3 regions of the Serratia ficaria genome follow, and region 3 is predicted to be linked to each of the others. Evidence: predicted binding sites of a transcription regulator. Region 3 holds the regulator's gene; each other region holds the start of a gene.
What was found. The regulator PurR, encoded in region 3, represses purine synthesis genes. The targets are predictions, from matches to a motif close to CANGCAAACGTTTGCNTG.
Positions count from the first base shown of each region.

Region 1: the regulator PurR is predicted to act here: its motif matches at 3,518-3,535, upstream of carA (glutamine-hydrolyzing carbamoyl-phosphate synthase small subunit).
Region 2: the regulator PurR is predicted to act here: its motif matches at 4,211-4,228, upstream of cvpA (colicin V production protein).

Region 1 is NZ_LT906479.1:784,220-790,182, forward strand. Features, by position in the region: gene CKW09_RS03670 (TauD/TfdA dioxygenase family protein) at 57-920, shown strand; gene CKW09_RS03675 (glycosyltransferase) at 945-2,204, shown strand; gene dapB (4-hydroxy-tetrahydrodipicolinate reductase) at 2,467-3,288, shown strand; gene carA (glutamine-hydrolyzing carbamoyl-phosphate synthase small subunit) at 3,759-4,907, shown strand; gene carB (carbamoyl-phosphate synthase large subunit) at 4,923-5,963, shown strand, end outside.
Region 2 is NZ_LT906479.1:3,663,546-3,669,508, forward strand. Features, by position in the region: gene CKW09_RS17270 (histidine ABC transporter permease HisQ) at 1-190, opposite strand, end outside; gene hisJ (histidine ABC transporter substrate-binding protein HisJ) at 274-1,056, opposite strand; gene CKW09_RS17280 (UbiX family flavin prenyltransferase) at 1,360-1,932, opposite strand; gene purF (amidophosphoribosyltransferase) at 2,065-3,582, opposite strand; gene cvpA (colicin V production protein) at 3,604-4,104, opposite strand; gene dedD (cell division protein DedD) at 4,388-5,110, opposite strand; gene folC (bifunctional tetrahydrofolate synthase/dihydrofolate synthase) at 5,111-5,963, opposite strand, start outside.
Region 3 is NZ_LT906479.1:2,380,191-2,386,153, forward strand. Features, by position in the region: gene punC (purine nucleoside transporter PunC) at 88-1,299, opposite strand; gene punR (DNA-binding transcriptional activator PunR) at 1,423-2,367, shown strand; gene purR (HTH-type transcriptional repressor PurR) at 2,364-3,389, opposite strand; gene cydH (cytochrome bd-I oxidase subunit CydH) at 3,713-3,802, shown strand; gene CKW09_RS11295 (C40 family peptidase) at 3,933-4,751, opposite strand; gene CKW09_RS11300 (Grx4 family monothiol glutaredoxin) at 5,168-5,515, shown strand; gene rnt (ribonuclease T) at 5,583-5,963, opposite strand, start outside.

The sequences.
Region 1 (5,963 bases), 1.6 Mb from region 3:
GTTTTTAACGGCACCGTTGCCCTGTGAGCAGCCCATTCGATGCAAGGAGAACCACCATGAACCACCCACCGCTCAATTGCCATATCCAGCTGAACGCCCCGTTTGGCGCCATACTGACCCCGCAACACCCCGGGCAGCAGATAGCCTCCCTGCCGGTGGCGGCGCTGCGCGCGCTGGCGCAACAGCACCATCTGCTGGTGCTGCGCGGCTTCAGTTCGGGGTTTGACGATCCGCAGGTATTGACCCGCTACGCCGATCTGTGGGGCGAAATCATGATGTGGCCGTTCGGCGCGGTGCTGGACGTGAAGGAGCATCCGGACGCCAAAGACCATATCTTCGACAGCAGCTACGTGCCGCTGCACTGGGACGGCATGTACAAGCCGACCGTTCCGGAATTTCAGCTGTTCCACTGCGTGGCGGCGCCGTCGCAGGACGAAGGCGGGCGCACCACCTTCGTCGACACCACCCGGCTGCTGGCCAATGCGGACGAGGCGCTGCTGGCCCTGTGGCGGGCGGTGTCGATCACCTACCGCATCAAGCAGGTGGTGCACTACGGCGGCGAGGTGCATTCACCGCTGGTGGTGGAGCACCCGAACGGCAGGGGGCGGATCATGCGCTACAATGAACCGCCGACGGAGGGCAAAAAGTTCCTCAATCAGCATGCGCTGGAATACCACGGCGTGCCGGCGGAGCAGCAGGAGGAGTTCCATCATACCCTGCAGCAACATCTGTACGATCCGCGTCATTACTACGCCCATCAATGGCGGCAGGGCGACGTGGTGGTGGCGGACAACTTCTCGCTGCTGCACGGCCGCGAGGGCTTCACCGCCCGCTCCGCCCGCCACCTGCAGCGCGTGCATATTCAGAGCAACCCGGTGTGCGCCAATCCGGCGCTGAAGCCGGCCAACGCAGAGGCTTAAAGGACGCTTATGGCAAGGATACTGATGGCGGCGGTCGCCACCCCCGGGCACGTTTACCCGATGCTGAGCATCGCCCGCTACCTGATTGCGCAAGGGCATCGGGTGCGGGTCATGACCGGCGCGCTGTTCCGCGAACGCGCCGAGGCGGCGGGCGCGCAGTTTGTGCCCTTCGACGCGCTGGTGGATTTCGATTACCGCCACCTGGAGCGGCACTTCCCCGAGCGCGCCGCGCTGCCGCCGGGCAATGCGCAAATGGCGCTGGCGTTGAAAGACTTCTTCGCCGCGCCGATCCCGCTGCTGGACCGCCAGCTGCGCGCGGCGATCGCCGCCGAGGCGACCGATCTGCTGATGGTGGAGAACTGCTTCTACGGCGTGCTGCCGCTGCTGCAGTCGAGCGGGCGGCCGCCGGTGTTCGGCATCGGCGTCACGCCGCTGTCGTATTCATCGCGCGATTCTGTCTTCTACGGGCCGCGTATTCCGCCGGCGCTGCTGCCGCAGGACCTGCGCCGCGAGCAGCTGGTGGACGAAGCGACCCAGCGGCTGATTGACCAGGTGCAGCACGGCTTCAATGCCGCGCTGGCGCAGGCGGGGGGGCGACCGTTGCACCGCCAGTTCACCGATGAGCTGATCGGCGGCTGCGAGCGTTTCCTGCAGCTGTCGACCGGCGCGCTGGAGTACCCGCGTGACGATCTGCCGCCCGGGGTGCGCCTGGTCGGTCCGCTGCGCGGCGGCGGCCAGCCGGCGGTTGAGGATATCGACTGGGAGCCGGCCGACGATCGGCCGCTGGTGATCGTCACGCAGGGCACCCTGGCCAACGTGGATCTGCATCAGCTGATCGTTCCCGCGCTGAACGCGCTGGCGCAGTTGCCGGTGAGGGTGTTGGCCACCACCGGCGGCCGGGCGACCGAGGGCTTGATGGACTCGCTGCCCGACAACGCCAGAGTGCGGGAGTTTATCTCTTTCGAACGCTGGCTGCCGGAGGCGGCGCTGTTGATCACCAACGGCGGCTACGGCTCGATCAACTACGCGCTGGACCACGGCGTGCCGCTGATTGTCGCCGGCACCGGCGAGGATAAGCCGGAGGCGGCTATGCGGGTGGTGGCGGCCGGTTGCGGCATCAACCTGCACACCAGCCACCCGGACCGCGCCCAGCTGCAGGCGGCGGCAAGCCGCATTTTGCGGCAGCCGGCCTATCGGCAGCGTGCGGCGCTGGTGCGTGACGACTTTGCCCGCCACGACGCGCTGGCGGCTATCGCCACCGAAGTGGCCGCCATCACGGCGTAACCGCTGTTAGCCGCAGCCCCAGGCGCCGTTCGCGGCGCCTTTTTTATGCTTTTTTTCTGCATGGAAACTGCATGATTATGTACAATCGTCTCAGGCAGCTCGGCTGGCTGAATGTTAACCCATTGACAGCGTTGCTGATGAAAATCGGGGGATATCATAATTTTCTAATTATGAAATGAATCCTCTGGCGATGGTCAGGTGGGGCAGTTACCCTGAGGAATAAGCCTGCAGGGATAGGCGTTAAATCAACAAGAGAGCAAGCATGACTGATTCACATATCCGCATTGCGATTGCGGGCGCCGGCGGCCGCATGGGGCGCCAATTGATCCAGGCGGTGCAGCAGGCGGAAGGCGTAGTGCTGGGCGCGGCGCTGTCGCGCCCGGGGTCCAGCCTGATCGGCGTCGACGCCGGTGAACTGGCGGGCATCGGCGCGGTGGGCGTTACCGTCAGCGACGGCCTGGACCAGGTGGCGAATGACTTCGATATCCTGATCGACTTCACCCGGCCGGAAAGCACCCTGGGCTATCTGGATTTCTGCGTGGCGCATCGCAAGGCGATGGTGATCGGCACCACCGGCTTCGACGACGCCGGCAAACAGGCGATCCGCGATGCGGCGCAGCATATCGGTATCGTGTTCGCCGCCAACTTCAGCGTGGGCGTCAACCTGGTGTTGAAGCTGCTGGAGAAGGCCGCACAGGTGATGGGCGACTACACCGATATCGAAATTGTTGAAGCGCACCACCGCCACAAGGTGGATGCCCCGTCAGGCACGGCGTTGGCGATGGGCGAAGCGATCGCCGGCGCGCTGGGGCGCAACCTGAAAGACTGCGCGGTTTATGCGCGTGAAGGCCACACCGGCGAACGCGATCCGAAGAGCATCGGCTTCGCCACCATTCGCGCCGGGGATATCGTCGGCGAGCATACCGCGATGTTCGCCGATATCGGCGAGCGGGTGGAAATCACGCATAAAGCCTCCAGCCGCATGACTTTTGCCAGCGGCGCGGTCAAGGCGGCCTCTTGGCTGCATGGCCATGATAAAGGTCTGTTTGATATGCGAGACGTGCTCAATCTTGACCGGTTATAATTAATCTGAATACCATCGTGATGTGGTTATATTAATCATAATGCTATGATAATAGGACAATAATTTTATTGTCCTTTTTTTTAACATCAAAAACACCAATCTTATTTTACTTTCGCAGTGTAAGTCTTGTTTTCGTGTGTTTAAGTTGGCTTTGCACGCCTTTTTTCGCGCGAGAGTTATTTTTTAACCTTGTTTTAGCCCGTCAGGCCGCAAATTTCTGTCATTGTGTCTCGCAACCGTTTACCAACCCAAGTTTAGCTGTGTTTTTATGGCTGCTGAGCCCATTAAACCGCGAAAACTGCAAAAATAAGAGAAAAAATGGCGCTTTGGGTAGACAAGGCAGGCACTCATCATTAAAATGCGCCCAATTTGCCAAAAATTGGCCTCGCGGACGGTTTTTGCATTGATTTAGATCGCGATATCTGAATTAATATGCAAATATTGTGATTGATTATTCCTCGGAGGGTGTTTTGATTAAGTCAGCGCTATTGGTTCTGGAAGACGGAACCCAATTCCACGGTCGGGCCATCGGGGCAGAGGGTACGGCAGTGGGGGAAGTGGTCTTCAATACGTCGATGACCGGCTATCAAGAAATCCTCACTGATCCTTCCTACTCCCGCCAGATCGTTACTCTTACTTATCCTCATATCGGCAATGTCGGCACCAATGCTTCCGACGAAGAATCCTCCGCCGTTCACGCCCAAGGCCTTGTCATTCGCGACCTCCCACTGATTGCCAGCAACTACCGCAACGAAGAAGGCCTGTCCGAATACCTCAAGCGCCATAACATCGTGGCGATCGCCGATATCGATACCCGCAAGCTGACCCGTCTGCTGCGCGAGAAGGGCGCCCAGAACGGCTGCATCATCGCCGCCGACTCGCCGGACGCCGCGCTGGCGCTGGCCAAGGCGCAGGGCTTCCCTGGCCTGAAAGGCATGGATTTGGCGAAGGAAGTGACCACCCAGGAGTCTTACAGCTGGCAGCAGGGCAGCTGGACGCTTGAAGGCGAGCTGCCGGAAGCCAAAACCGCCGAGGAACTGCCGTTCCACGTGGTGGCCTACGATTACGGCGCCAAGCGCAACATCCTGCGCATGCTGGTGGATCGCGGCTGCCGCCTGACGGTAGTGCCGGCGCAGACCCCGGCTGACGATGTCTTGAAGATGGCGCCGGACGGCATCTTCCTGTCCAACGGCCCGGGCGACCCGGAGCCGTGCGACTACGCCATCGCCGCTATCAAGCAGTTCCTGGAGACCGACATTCCGGTGTTCGGCATCTGCCTGGGCCACCAGCTGCTGGCGTTGGCCAGCGGGGCGAAAACCGTGAAGATGAAGCTCGGCCACCACGGCGGCAACCACCCGGTCAAAGATCTGGACAACAGCACCGTGATGATCACCGCGCAGAACCACGGCTTCGCGGTAGACGAGAACAACCTGCCGGCCAACCTGCGGGTGACGCACAAATCGCTGTTCGACCATACGGTGCAGGGCATCCACCGCACCGACAAGGCGGCGTTCAGCTTCCAGGGCCACCCGGAAGCCAGCCCCGGCCCGCACGACGCGGCGCCGTTGTTCGATCACTTTATCGAACTGATTGAGACTTACCGTTCTAACGCCAAATAATCAGGAGCAAAAAAAATGCCAAAACGTACCGATATAAAAAGCATCCTGATCCTCGGCGCTGGCCCGATCGTCATCGGCCAGGCGTGTGAGTTCGACTACTCGGGTGCCCAGGCCTGTAAAGCGCTGCGCGAAGAGGGTTACCGCGTCATTCTGGTCAACTCCAACCCGGCCACCATCATGACCGACCCGGAAATGGCCGATGCCACCTACATCGAACCTATCCACTGGGAAGTGGTGCGCAAGATCATCGAGAAAGAGCGCCCGGACGCGGTGCTGCCGACCATGGGCGGCCAGACGGCGCTGAACTGCGCGCTGGAGCTGGAGCGCCAGGGCGTGCTGGCCGAGTTCGGCGTGACCATGATCGGCGCCACCGCCGATGCGATCGATAAAGCCGAAGACCGCCGCCGTTTCGACGTGGCGATGAAGAAGATCGGCCTGGATACCGCGCGTTCCGGCATCGCCCATACCATGGAAGAAGCGCTGGCGGTGGCCGCCGACGTCGGCTTCCCGTGCATCATCCGCCCTTCCTTTACCATGGGCGGCACCGGCGGCGGCATCGCCTACAACCGCGAAGAGTTCGAAGAAATCTGCGAGCGCGGCCTCGACCTGTCGCCGACCAAAGAGCTGCTGATCGACGAATCGCTGATCGGCTGGAAAGAGTACGAGATGGAAGTGGTGCGCGATAAAAACGACAACTGCATCATCGTCTGCTCGATCGAAAACTTCGACGCCATGGGCATCCACACCGGCGACTCGATCACCGTGGCGCCGGCTCAGACCCTGACCGACAAAGAATATCAAATCATGCGTAACGCCTCGATGGCGGTGCTGCGTGAAATCGGCGTGGAAACCGGCGGCTCCAACGTGCAGTTCTCGGTCAACCCGAAAACCGGCCGCCTGATCGTCATCGAAATGAACCCGCGGGTGTCGCGTTCTTCGGCGCTGGCGTCGAAAGCCACCGGCTTCCCGATCGCCAAGATCGCCGCCAAGCTGGCGGTGGGCTACACCCTCGACGAACTGATGAACGACATCACCGGCGGCCGCACCCCGGCGTCG
Region 2 (5,963 bases), 1.3 Mb from region 3:
GCACCAGATCGGGCACGCCGCGGATCAGCGTGGTATAAGCGCCAAACAGCGTGGAGATCAGCGGGTTATGCGAGAGTTTTCCGCCGGCGCCGATCAAACCGATCACCACCGCCAGCAAAACGGAGCTGAGGGCCAGCTCCAGCGTTACCAGAGCGCCCTCGAAAATCAATTGGGAATAGCCTTGCAGCATTTACTTCATCCTGTCGTCTAGGATCCGAACCAGCGGGGCCGGCAGGCCGGCCCCGCAGTCACAGCATGGAAGGGTATGCGGCATCAGCCGCCGTAGACGTCGAAGTCGAAGTATTTTTTCGCGTATTTGTCGTAAGTGCCGTCTTTGCGCATCTCGGCGAAGGCTTTATCCAGCGCCGCCTTCAGCTCGGTATCGGTCTTGCGCAGCCCCATGCCGGTGCCGACGCCGAAGAATTTGTCATCTTTCACCGATTCGCCGGCAAACGCATAGTCTTTGCCCGGCGGCTGTTTCAGGAAGCCGTCGCTGCCCGCCACTTCATCCTGGAAGGCGGCATCGATGCGGCCGGAGGCCAGATCGGCGTAGACCAAATCCTGGTTCTGGTAAGGCACGACCGTCACGCCCTTCGGCTGCCACATGGCGTTGGCGTATGCTTCCTGGGTGGTGCCTTGCAGCACGCCGACGCTCTTGCCTTTCAGCGCGCCCACGGTCGGCAGCAGCCTGGAGCCTTTCGGCGCAATCAGGCGGGCGTTGGCCGCGTACAGTTTGTCGGTGAAGGCAATTTCCTGCTGGCGTTTTTCGGTAATGGACAATGAAGAGATGATAGCGTCGATTTTTTTCGCTTTCAGGGACGGGATCAGCGCGTCGAAGTCGCTCTCCACGAAGGTGCACTGGGTATTTATGCGTTTGCACAGCTCTTTGGCCAAATCGATATCGAACCCAACCAGTTCGCCCTTGGCATTTTTGGATTCAAATGGTGCATAGGTCGGATCGGTACCTATCTTCAGCGTCGATGGTACGGCGGCAAATGCGTTGCTTGCTGCGCTCAAAGCCAAGACTAAAGGAAGAACCTTAACCAGCTTTTTCATAAATCACCCTCAAATTGATTTTTTTGATGCCACTACGGACATTACTTTCCCCACCAAATCAATTTGCAGTAATCGTGCCACATTGAGTGCTGCGGACGGAGGGAACGACTCCGACCTTCACAAAACTGTTTCCCGGGACGATAACCGCAAAAATAAACCGGCCGGTCAGGGCCGCGCCACTGGCGACCGCGAAATATCGGCGCCATGAAACAGTGAGCGTGATGAAGTGGGATCATTATGGTGCATGCGCCGCCCTAATTCAGTGCGGTGTTGCACAAATGTACCAATTTGGGGATAAAACCGTTAACTGGGGCCTTGCCAGCGGGTGAACAAATCTACCGGCAATTCAATGTCGAACTGATCGATCACCCGATTGACGGTCTGATCGATGATGTCGTCCACGCTGTTCGGCAGATGATAAAACGCCGGCACCGGCGGCATGATCACCGCGCCCATTTCCGCCGCCTGGGTCATCAGGCGCAGGTGGCCGAGGTGCAGCGGCGTTTCCCGCACGCACAGCACCAGCCGGCGGCGCTCTTTCAACACCACGTCGGCGGCGCGGGTCAGCAAGCCGTCGCTGTAGCTGTTGACGATGCCCGACAAGGTTTTGATTGAACAGGGTAAAATGACCATGCCCAGGGTTTTGAACGATCCGGAGGAGATGCCGGCGGCGATATCGCGCGCATCGTGCACCACGTCGGCCAACGCCTGCACTTCGCGCAGGCTGAGCGGGGTTTCCAGCGCCAGCGTTTGCCGCGCCGCATTGCTCATCACCAGGTGGGTTTCCACATCCGCGACGTCGCGCAAAACCTGCAACAGGCGCACGCCGTAGATAGCGCCGCTGGCGCCGGAAATGCCGATGATGAGTCGTTTCATAAAGCTGGCCTCTGCCATGAAAAATATAGGATCAGGCAAACTTTGCCGCAATGGCGAGGGATAAGCAAGTCAGGGAGGGATAATGCACCGCGACGGACGCCGCGGTGCACCTTGGCAGCACAACGCCGGCGCTTAGCCTTCGTTATGCATTTCCAGATTTTCCGCTTCGGTCTGCCCGCGCAGCGCCTTGGCGTCGTCGTTGCGCAGCGACTCCAGATACTCGAGGTAACCCTGGTCGACGTCTTTGGTGACGTAAATGCCGTTGAACACCGAACATTCGAACTGCATGATATCCGGGTTTTCTTCGCGCACCGCCTCGATCAGGTCATCCAGGTCCTGGAAGATCAGCCCGTCGGCGCCGATGATCTGGCGGATTTCATCCACTTCGCGGCCGTGGGCGATCAGCTCGTTGGCGCTCGGCATGTCGATGCCGTACACGTTGGGGAAGCGGATCTCCGGCGCGGCGGAAGCCAGGTAAACCCGCTTGGCGCCCGCATCGCGCGCCATCTCGACGATCTGCTCGGAGGTGGTGCCGCGCACGATGGAGTCGTCAACCAACAGCACGTTCTTGTCACGGAACTCGGCGCGGTTGGCGTTCAGCTTGCGGCGCACCGACTGGCGGCGCGCCTGCTGGCCGGGCATGATGAAGGTACGGCCGACATAGCGGTTCTTCACGAAGCCCTGACGGTAAGGTTTGTCCAGGATGCGCGCGATCTCCAGCGCGATGTCGCAGGAGGTTTCCGGGATAGGGATCACCACGTCGATATCCAGATCTTCCCACTCGCGCGCGATCTTCTCACCCAGCTTCTGCCCCATGCGCACCCGGGCGCTGTAGACCGAAATCTTGTCCATGAACGAGTCCGGACGGGCGAAGTAGACGTATTCGAACAGGCACGGATTGGTTTTCGGGTTCTCCGCGCACTGGCGGGTGAACAGCTGGCCTTTCTCGGTGATGTACACCGCTTCGCCCGGCGCCACGTCGCGCAGGAACTCAAAGCCCAGGGTATCCAGCGCCACGCTCTCGGAGGCCACCATATACTCGTTGCGGCCGTCTTCCAGGGTGCGCTTGCCGATCACCAGCGGGCGGATGCCGTTCGGGTCGCGGAACGCCAGCAGGCCGTGGCCGATGATCATCGCCACGCAGGCGTAGGCGCCGCGCAGCTGCTGATGCATGGCGGCCACGGCGGTGAAGATGTTGTCGGACTCCAGAGGATAATGCTGGAAACGGTCCAGCTCGCTGGCCAGCACGTTCAGCAGGATCTCGGAATCGGAGGTGGTGTTGACATGGCGACGGCCGCTTTCGAACAGCTTTTGGCGCAGTTCATGGGCGTTGGTCAGGTTGCCGTTGTGTGCCAGCGTAATGCCGAACGGCGAGTTTACATAGAAAGGTTGAGCCTCTGAGGCACTGGAGCTGCCAGCCGTCGGGTAACGCACATGGCCAATACCCATGTTGCCCTGCAGGCGCAGCATATGGCGCGCCTCGAACACATCCTTCACCAGACCGTTCGCCTTACGCAGACGGAACCCGTTATGGGCATCAATGGTGACGATGCCTGCGGCATCCTGGCCACGGTGCTGGAGCACCGTCAACGCATCATAAATCGACTGGTTTACCGGCATAAAACCGGCGATACCGACAATACCGCACATGTTGTCTTTTCCTCATCAGCGCTACCGCCCCGGTAAATGGGTCGGTAAGAAACTCGACGTGCTCTGCAGGTAGTCAAAGAACCACCTGATAATATAACTGAACTGGGGAATGAGCTGCGACTGTTTCCAGTCTGCGCTTTGCGAAAAGCCGGTAAAGGTGTCCAGGAAGAACAGGATCGCCGCAACGATCAGCACGCCGCGCAGTGCGCCGAAACAGACGCCCAGCACCCGGTCGGTGCCCGATAACCCGGTTTTCTCTACCAGTGAGCTAATCACATAGTTAACAATAGCTCCTACGATCAGGGTCGCGATAAACAAAATGGCGATCGCGATGCCGTTTCGCACCAGTTCATCTTCAAAACGAGTGAAATAGACTGCAAGGTAGGAGTAGAAATGGCTGGCAACAAAAAACGCACATCCCCATGTCACAAGTGACAATGCTTCGCGAACAAACCCTCGGATCAGACTCACCAGAGCCGAAAACCCAATCACCGCTATAATGACGTAATCAATCCAGACCATAAACTATTCCAATAATGAATCGCCCCTGCCCCCTTCATCTTTCTTGCCGCCTTGATGCGACATGAAATCTATCGGGTGATCCAATTCGCGGCGAATTCTAACAGAAAAAGAAAACGTTTGCGTAGGGGATTTCCTACCACGTTACAAATAAAAAGCGGCGATAAAAAAAATCCCAATCGCCGCGCCTACATAGAGGGTTTCGCCCGTGAAAGGCGCACTTTCTTCAGTGATTACGCCCCCCTTCGTTGATTGAGGGGCGCAGCCTGCTGTGCCCCTGCGGTTTTTAACGCGCGCCGTAAGGCTTCACCTGGCCGCTCAGACCGCTGATGGAATTCAGCGACGGCAGCGAAGACTGCAGCTTCTGCTTCGAGGCGTCCGGCCCGACGTATATGCGGGTGATCTGCCCCTGCACCGGCGTCGACGGCACGGTAAAGGCGCGGTAGCCCGACAGCCGCAGCGACGCGACGATCTCGCTCACCTTGGCGGCGTTCTTCAGCGCGCCGAGCTGCACCACATACGCCTGCCCGGCCGGCGCCTTCTCTTCCGCCGGTTTCTGCGCCGGCGCAGGTTCCGGTTTCGGTTCGGGTTTCACCACCGGCTTCACCTCCGCCGGCTTGGGCTGAGGCGTTGGCTTGGGCTTCACTTCCACCGGCTTGGGTTTCGGCTGCGGCACCGGCTGCGGCCGGATTTCCACCGGCGGCGGCGCCACCTGCGTCGGCTGCTGCTGGGCGCCCTGACGCACCGCCTGCCGAGCCGCCGCTTCATTGGCCGCCTGCTGTTCAACCAGCGCGCCTGCGCCTTCCGGCGGCTGCGCCGGCAACGGCTGAGTGACCGGCGGCAACACGTCGTTTTCCTCTACGTCGCCCGGTTTCGGCACCAGAGGAATAGCCGCGAACTCATCCTCGTAGTGTTTCTTTTTGCCGTCCAGCAGCCCTGGCAGGATGATTACCCCCAGCGCCACCAGAATGACGGTTCCAACCAGTCGGTTCTGAAATTTACTTGCCACTCACACTCCCCGCATCTCGTCTAACGCCGCCATCACCTGCGCGACGGTGTGGAACGATCCACAGACGATCACAATATCCTGTTTATCAGCATCCTGCATAGCCTGCCGCCAGGCAGTTTCGACATCGGCAAAGCGCCGCGGTTCCGTCAAATGCTGCGCCAACTGCTCGGCGCTGGCGCCGCGCGGCCCGTCAAGCGGCGCGCAGTACCATTCGTCCACCTGCTCGCTCAGGCAGGCCAGCGTGCCGGCGATGTCCTTGTCCGACAGCATGCCCACCACCGCGCGCACCTTGCCGCCGCTGCGCGGCAGCCTGGCCAGGCGTCCGGCCAGATAGCCGGCGGCGTGCGGGTTATGCGCCACGTCGAGGATCAGCGTCGGCTCCTGCCGCACAATCTGGAAGCGGCCCGGCAGCGTCGCCTGCTGCAGCCCGGCGAAGATCGCCCGATCGTCGATTTCCAAAGAAGAATAGTTCAGCGCCGCCAGCGCGGTGGCGGCATTGGCCAGCGGCACGTTCGGCGTCGGCAGATCGGTCAGCCGCGTATCGCCGCCTTGCCACTGCCAGCGGTCGCCCTGCACGCTGAAGCTCCAGGCCTCGCCGCGCAGGTACAGCGGCGCGCCCAGCGTCTCGGCCACCTGGCGGATGGTCGCCGGCATGTCCGGCTCCCCCACCACCGCCGGCGTGTCGGCGCGGAAAATACCGGCCTTTTCGCGGCCGATGCTCTCGCGATCGTCGCCCAGCCAGTCGGTATGGTCCAGCGCGATGCTGGTGATCACCGCCACGCTCGGATCGACGATATTGGTGGCGTCCAGACGCCCGCCCAAACCGACCTCCAGGATCACCACGTCGAGCCGC
Region 3 (5,963 bases):
TTTTGAGTATAGGCGTGCCGAGGCGCTTACTCAACCGTAAATCGCACTCGGCAAAAATATTCTTTAAGTGACTATTAGCTCTGGCAATTATGACGCAGGGTTAGCATGTTCCCGCGGCGCGCGCTGCCCCGCATCGGCCGCTTTCCCGCGCTGCAGCCAATAGCCCAACGCGGCCAATACCACCGTTGACACCATCACCGTTACCGTCGCCGGCAGCGGCTGCGCGATAAACGCCGAGACCAGCATGCTGGCGACGAAGCACAGGCCCAGCTGCAGGGTATTCTGCAGCGCCGCGGCCTTGCCGCTGCTTTCCGGGAACGGCGTCAGCGCATTCGCCACCATAATCGGGTAACCGGCGCCGTTGACCAGGGCCATGATGCAGAACGGGATCAGCAGGCTGGTCAGGGTCGGTTCGGTCAGGGTGGCCACCAGATACAACGCCACCATGCTAGCGCCATAGGTTACCAACAGCCACGGCAGCAAGGTTGTACCGTTGATGCGCTTTAACGCGGTGCGGCAGCCATAGCCCCCCAACAGGAAGGCCAGGGTTTGCGGCACATAGCTCAGGCCAATATCGTTCGGGCCGTAGCCCATGTCGCCGAGGATAAACGGCGAACCGGTCAGCCAGGCGAAAAATCCGGCCGAGCAGGCGGCGAACATGGCGACGTTGCCGCTGAACACCGGGGATTTCAACAGCTGCCAGAAGCTGACGCCGCGGTTCTTTTCGGCCGCGATGGGCTGCGGCCTGGCGCTTTCTTTCAGCAGCAGGGTCGGCAGCAGCAGCAGCAGGGCGATGCCCAGCAGCACGGCGAAGATCATCCGCCAGCCGGCGTGGTTCAACAGCCAGGCGCCCAGCAGCGGCGCCAGCGCCGGCGACAGCGCGACCAGCGGCATGATGGTGGCGAACACGCGGTTGGCCTTGCCGTCGCGGTAGCGATCGACCACCAGCGCCTGCCAGGTAACGGCGGCGGAGCAGACGCCGATCGCCTGAATAAAGCGTAACGACCACAGCTGCACGGCATTTTGCACCCACAGCATGCCGAGGCAGCCGAGGGCGAACAGCGCCAGGCCGATCAGCAGCACCGGCTTGCGGCCCAGGTGGTCGGAGAGCGGCCCCCACAGCAGCTGCGCAAAGGCGAAGCCGGCCAGAAAGATGCTGAGGCTGGCGCTGATGGCGCCGGCGGAAATTTGCAGCTCTTCCCGCATGGCGCCGAAGGCCGGCAGGTACATGTCGGTCGCCAGATAACCCAGCATGCTCAGGCCGGCGAGATAGAACATAAAGCCAAAGGAATTTCGCATGGTATTTCTCGTTGGTATTTTGTTGTCGCAGGTTTTTAGCGCCGGCAAGTGTATCCGGCTGGATCTCTGCTTGTGAAACGGTAATATTTGCAAACTGCTGTTAAAAAAATTGAAGGCAAGACGATGTGGTCTGAATATTCTCTGGAAGTCGTGGACGCGGTGGCCCGCACCGGCAGTTTCAGCGCGGCGGCGCAGGAGCTGCACCGGGTGCCCTCGGCGGTCAGCTATACCGTGCGTCAGCTGGAGCAATGGCTGGCGGTGCCGCTGTTTGAACGGCGCCATCGCGATGTGGAACTGACGCCGGCCGGCGCGCTGTTCATCAAGGATGCGCGGGTTGTCATCAAAAAAATGCTCGACACCCGCCGCCAGTGCCAGCAGGTGGCCAACGGTTGGCGCGGCCAGCTGAAAATCGCGGTGGACATCATCGTCAAACCGCAGCGCAGTCGCCAGCTGGTGCTGGATTTCTATCGTCACTTTCCCGATGTCGAATTACTGATGCAGCCGGAGGTGTTTAACGGCGTGTGGGATGCGCTGGTCGACGGGCGGGCGGAGATGGCGATCGGCGCAACGCGCGCGGTGCCGGTCGGCGGCGGCTTCGCCTTCCGCGACATGGGCGACATGAACTGGCTGTGCGTGGTCAGCCCGCAGCATCCGCTGGCGCTGCTGAGCGGCCCGCTGAATGACGACCAGCTGCGGCCTTATCCTTCGCTGTGCCTGGAAGATACCTCGCGCAGCCTGCCGAAGCGCGTGACCTGGACGCTGGACAACCAACGGCGGCTGGTGGCGCCGGACTGGACCTCGGCGCTGGACTGCCTGTGCGCCGGGCTGTGCGTCGGCATGATGCCGGCCCATCGGGCGTTGCCGCTGGTGCGGCGCGGGGAGCTGGCGGCGCTGCAGCTGCAGCAGCCTTTTCCCGCCAGCCCGTGCTGCCTGACCTGGCAGCAGGATAAGCCGTCGCCGGCGATGGCCTGGCTGCTGGACTATCTGGGGGACAGCGAAACCCTGAATCAGGAATGGCTGAGCGAAGCGGCGCCGGAGGCCGGGCGGGCTTCCGGCGGCGGGGATTAACGGCGGTAGTCGACGAACGGGCCGTCGGCGACCGAACGGCGCTCGATCAGTTTCGGATGCACCTCGATCACCTGCGATTCCTCGCGCTTGCTGATGATGCGATCCAGCAGCATGGTGAAGGCCATTTCGCCCAGGCGTTCCTTCGGCTGGTGGATGGTGGTCAGCGCCGGCGTGAAGTAGCGGGCGTTGCGCACGTTATCGTAACCGATCACCGAAATGTCCTGCGGCACCCGCAGCCCCAGTTCGTCGGCGGCGCAGATGGCGCCCATCGCCATGATGTCGCCGCCGCAGAACACCGCGGTCGGACGCTGTTTCTGCGACAGGATCTGATGCATGGCCTTGTAACCGGACTCCGGCTCAAAGTCGCCCTGTACGATCCATTCGTCGCGCACCTCGATATTGGCTTCCTGCATCGCCTTCAGAAAGCCCTGATGTCGCCCGCCGCCGGTGTTGCGCGCCAGCTGCCCAGGAATGGCGCCGATGTCGCGGTGGCCGCGCTCAATGAGATAACGGCCGGCCAGATAACCGCCCTCGAAGGCGTTGTCGATGATGGTGTCGGTAAAATCGCCGCGCGCCGCGCCCCAGTCCATCACCACCATCGGGATATTGCGGTAGTCTTCCAGCATGCCCAACAGCTGGTCCGGGTATTCCGAGCACATCACCAGCAGGCCGTCGACGCGCTTTTGCGCCAGCATCGCCAGATAGGCGCGCTGCTTGTCCAGGTTGTTATGCGAGTTGCACAGGATCAGCGTGTAGCCTTTGCTGTAGCAGCTGTTCTCCACCGCTTCGATCACTTCGGCAAAATAGGGCGCCTCGCTCGAGGTGGCCAGCAGGCCGATCGACTTGGTGTGATTGACCTTCAGGCTGCGCGCCACGGCGCTCGGCGAGTAATGCAATTCTTTGATCGCGGCCCATACGGCCGCTTTGGTTTCTTCGGCGACGAAACGAGTCTTATTGATGACGTGCGAAACGGTGGTGGTGGAAACGCCAGCGCGTTTGGCCACATCTTTAATCGTTGCCATGTAAGAAATGACTCCTGAACTCACATGTTGCAGCATGTAAGTGTGATGTTAATCGTTTGCCTGCGTAGATCCTTCTCCAGAGAAGCGAAAACCGAGTTTTTAATGTGTTGAAGTCTTCAGCGCTGGTCAGGAGGGGCATTGTTGCCGGTACGCAGTTGTGAACTGCGAATTTTGTCGCATATTGAGCAAAAGGGGAAGAGGTAATCGGCATTATAAACCGGGAAATGATAACAAGATTTTATTGGCGAACTGTGGGAAAATGATTTGACGTACTAATTGTACGCCTTTTATCCTTGGGAAAGCCTATCTGAGAAGGAGTAGTAATGGATACCGATCTGAAGATGTCGCTGTTCACCACCCTGTGTGCGCTGGCCGTGATCATTGCCTTCAGCTTCACCGCTGCGCTGAACTGAATTCCCGGCATTAACAGGCGCAGCTTGCTGCGCCTCGTCGCTTTCCCCGCGGTTATCCCCGTTCTTCTGCAACAAACGTCCCGTTCGCCAACGCCTGGAGGTTCTCCGGCCACTTCGGCCGCGCTAAGTATTAACGAATGGTTTTCGGCGTGACGACCCGGCGCGCGCCGATATAGTGGTTCTGCCAGTAGTCGTTGTCGAGCTGGCTGATGCGGATCTCTTCACCGGTGCGCGGCGACTGGATGAATTTGCCGTTGCCCAGATAAACCCCAACGTGATCGGCCACGCCGCGGTTGTTGATGCGGAAGAACACCAGATCGCCGCTTTCCAGCTCGCTTTTCTTGATGGGCGCGGCGTCGCGCAGGTGATACATCTCATTGGCGGTGCGCGGCATCTTGATTTTCACCACGTCCTTATAGGCGTAATAAATCAGGCCGCTGCAGTCAAAGCCGGTACGCGGCGAGCTGCCGCCCCAGCGATAAGGCTTGCCCATTTGATCCATCAGCTTGGCCATGGCGGTTTGCTTGGCGTGTTGATAGCGTTTTTTATGCGCCGGGCTGAGCTTCAGCGGCTTATCGTCGTGCACCAGTTTGGCGGTAGCCATCCCGGCACTGCGGTGGCGGCCGTAGCCTTTTTTGTAACCCTTCTTCGGTGGGGTCACCTTAATTTTGGCGATTTTTTGGGATTTGGTTTTCGATTTGGCGCTGACGATCTTTTTGGCCGTTTTCTCTGATTTGGTCTTGGCGACCTTGGTTTTTTTCTCTGGGGCCGCCACTTTCACTTTTTTGCTGGCCTTGACCGCTTTCTTTTTCTTGCGATCGTCCGGCCGCGCTTCATTGACATGGCTCTTGCGCTGCTCGGCGGCAATACGCGCCTGCGGCGCAGCGTGCGCCAGATTGAAGAATAGCTGCGTAAACAACAGCACAAAAAGCGTAAGAATTAAACGCATGTCGACGTCACCAGCCTTGGCCCCGAAACGGATATCGAAAGAGTCACAGTATTCCCGAATTTCGCCATATAAAACAGCGGAGAACTCATAAATAATAATCCATATTGTGAGAAAACGTTAATAGCCTTTTTTTTGGTTTAAAATCAGCCCGTTGATGTATAAAAAATCATCAGTCTCGCGTTGCGGTTTTAATTAAACGCCGGGCGGGGGGCGACGAAATATATTAGTGAAATGGTCGGATTAAAAATGTTATTCTGAGCCTAAGTTTTAACCGGAATGGCGTTGCCGGTGAGGCGCGATCGGCACAGGGCGAATGTCCTTGCAAAAGATGGCGTTTTCTTGCGACTGTTCCAGCCGCTACAATAGCCCGTGTGATGCATGTTGTAGCCATGAGATGTGGCTTGAGGAAGCAATAAATGACGACGACGATTGAAAAAATTCAGCACCAGATCGCTGAAAACCCTATTTTGCTGTACATGAAAGGCTCGCCAAAACTGCCGAACTGCGGTTTTTCCGCACAGGCCGTGCAGGCGCTGTCCGCCTGCGGCGAACGCTTCGCCTACGTTGATATTCTGCAGAACCCGGACATCCGCGCCGAGCTGCCCAAGTACGCCAACTGGCCGACCTTCCCGCAGCTGTGGGTTGACGGTGAATTGGTCGGCGGTTGCGATATCATCATCGAAATGTATCAGCGCGGCGAGCTGCAGCAGCTGATCAAAGAAACCGCAGAGAAATACAAAGAGCAGGAAGACCAGCAGCCTTAATCGGCGGGGCTTGTTGCCATAGAATATCGGGCGGCGCCAGTGCGAACTGGGCCGCCCGATTTTTTTGTCACGCGTCGGACTCGGGCAGCGCCAGCGGCCAGCCGCCGAGGCGCTTCCAGCGGTTGACCAGCTCACAGAACAGCAGGGCGGTTTGCTCGGTGTCGTACAGCGCCGAGTGCGCCTGGCTGCTGTCGAAAGGCATGCCGGCGGCGATGCAGGCTTTGGCCAATACCGTCTGGCCCAGCACCAGCCCGCTGAGCGCGGCGGTGTCGAAGGTGGCGAACGGATGGAACGGATTGCGCTTCAGGCCGGCGCGTTCGGCGGCGGCCATCAGGAAGCTGTGATCGAAGTTGGCGTTGTGCGCCACGATGATCGCCCGGTTGCAGCCGCGATCCTTGATGCCTTTGCGCACCGCTTTGAAAATGGCGTGCAGCGCATCGTATTCGCT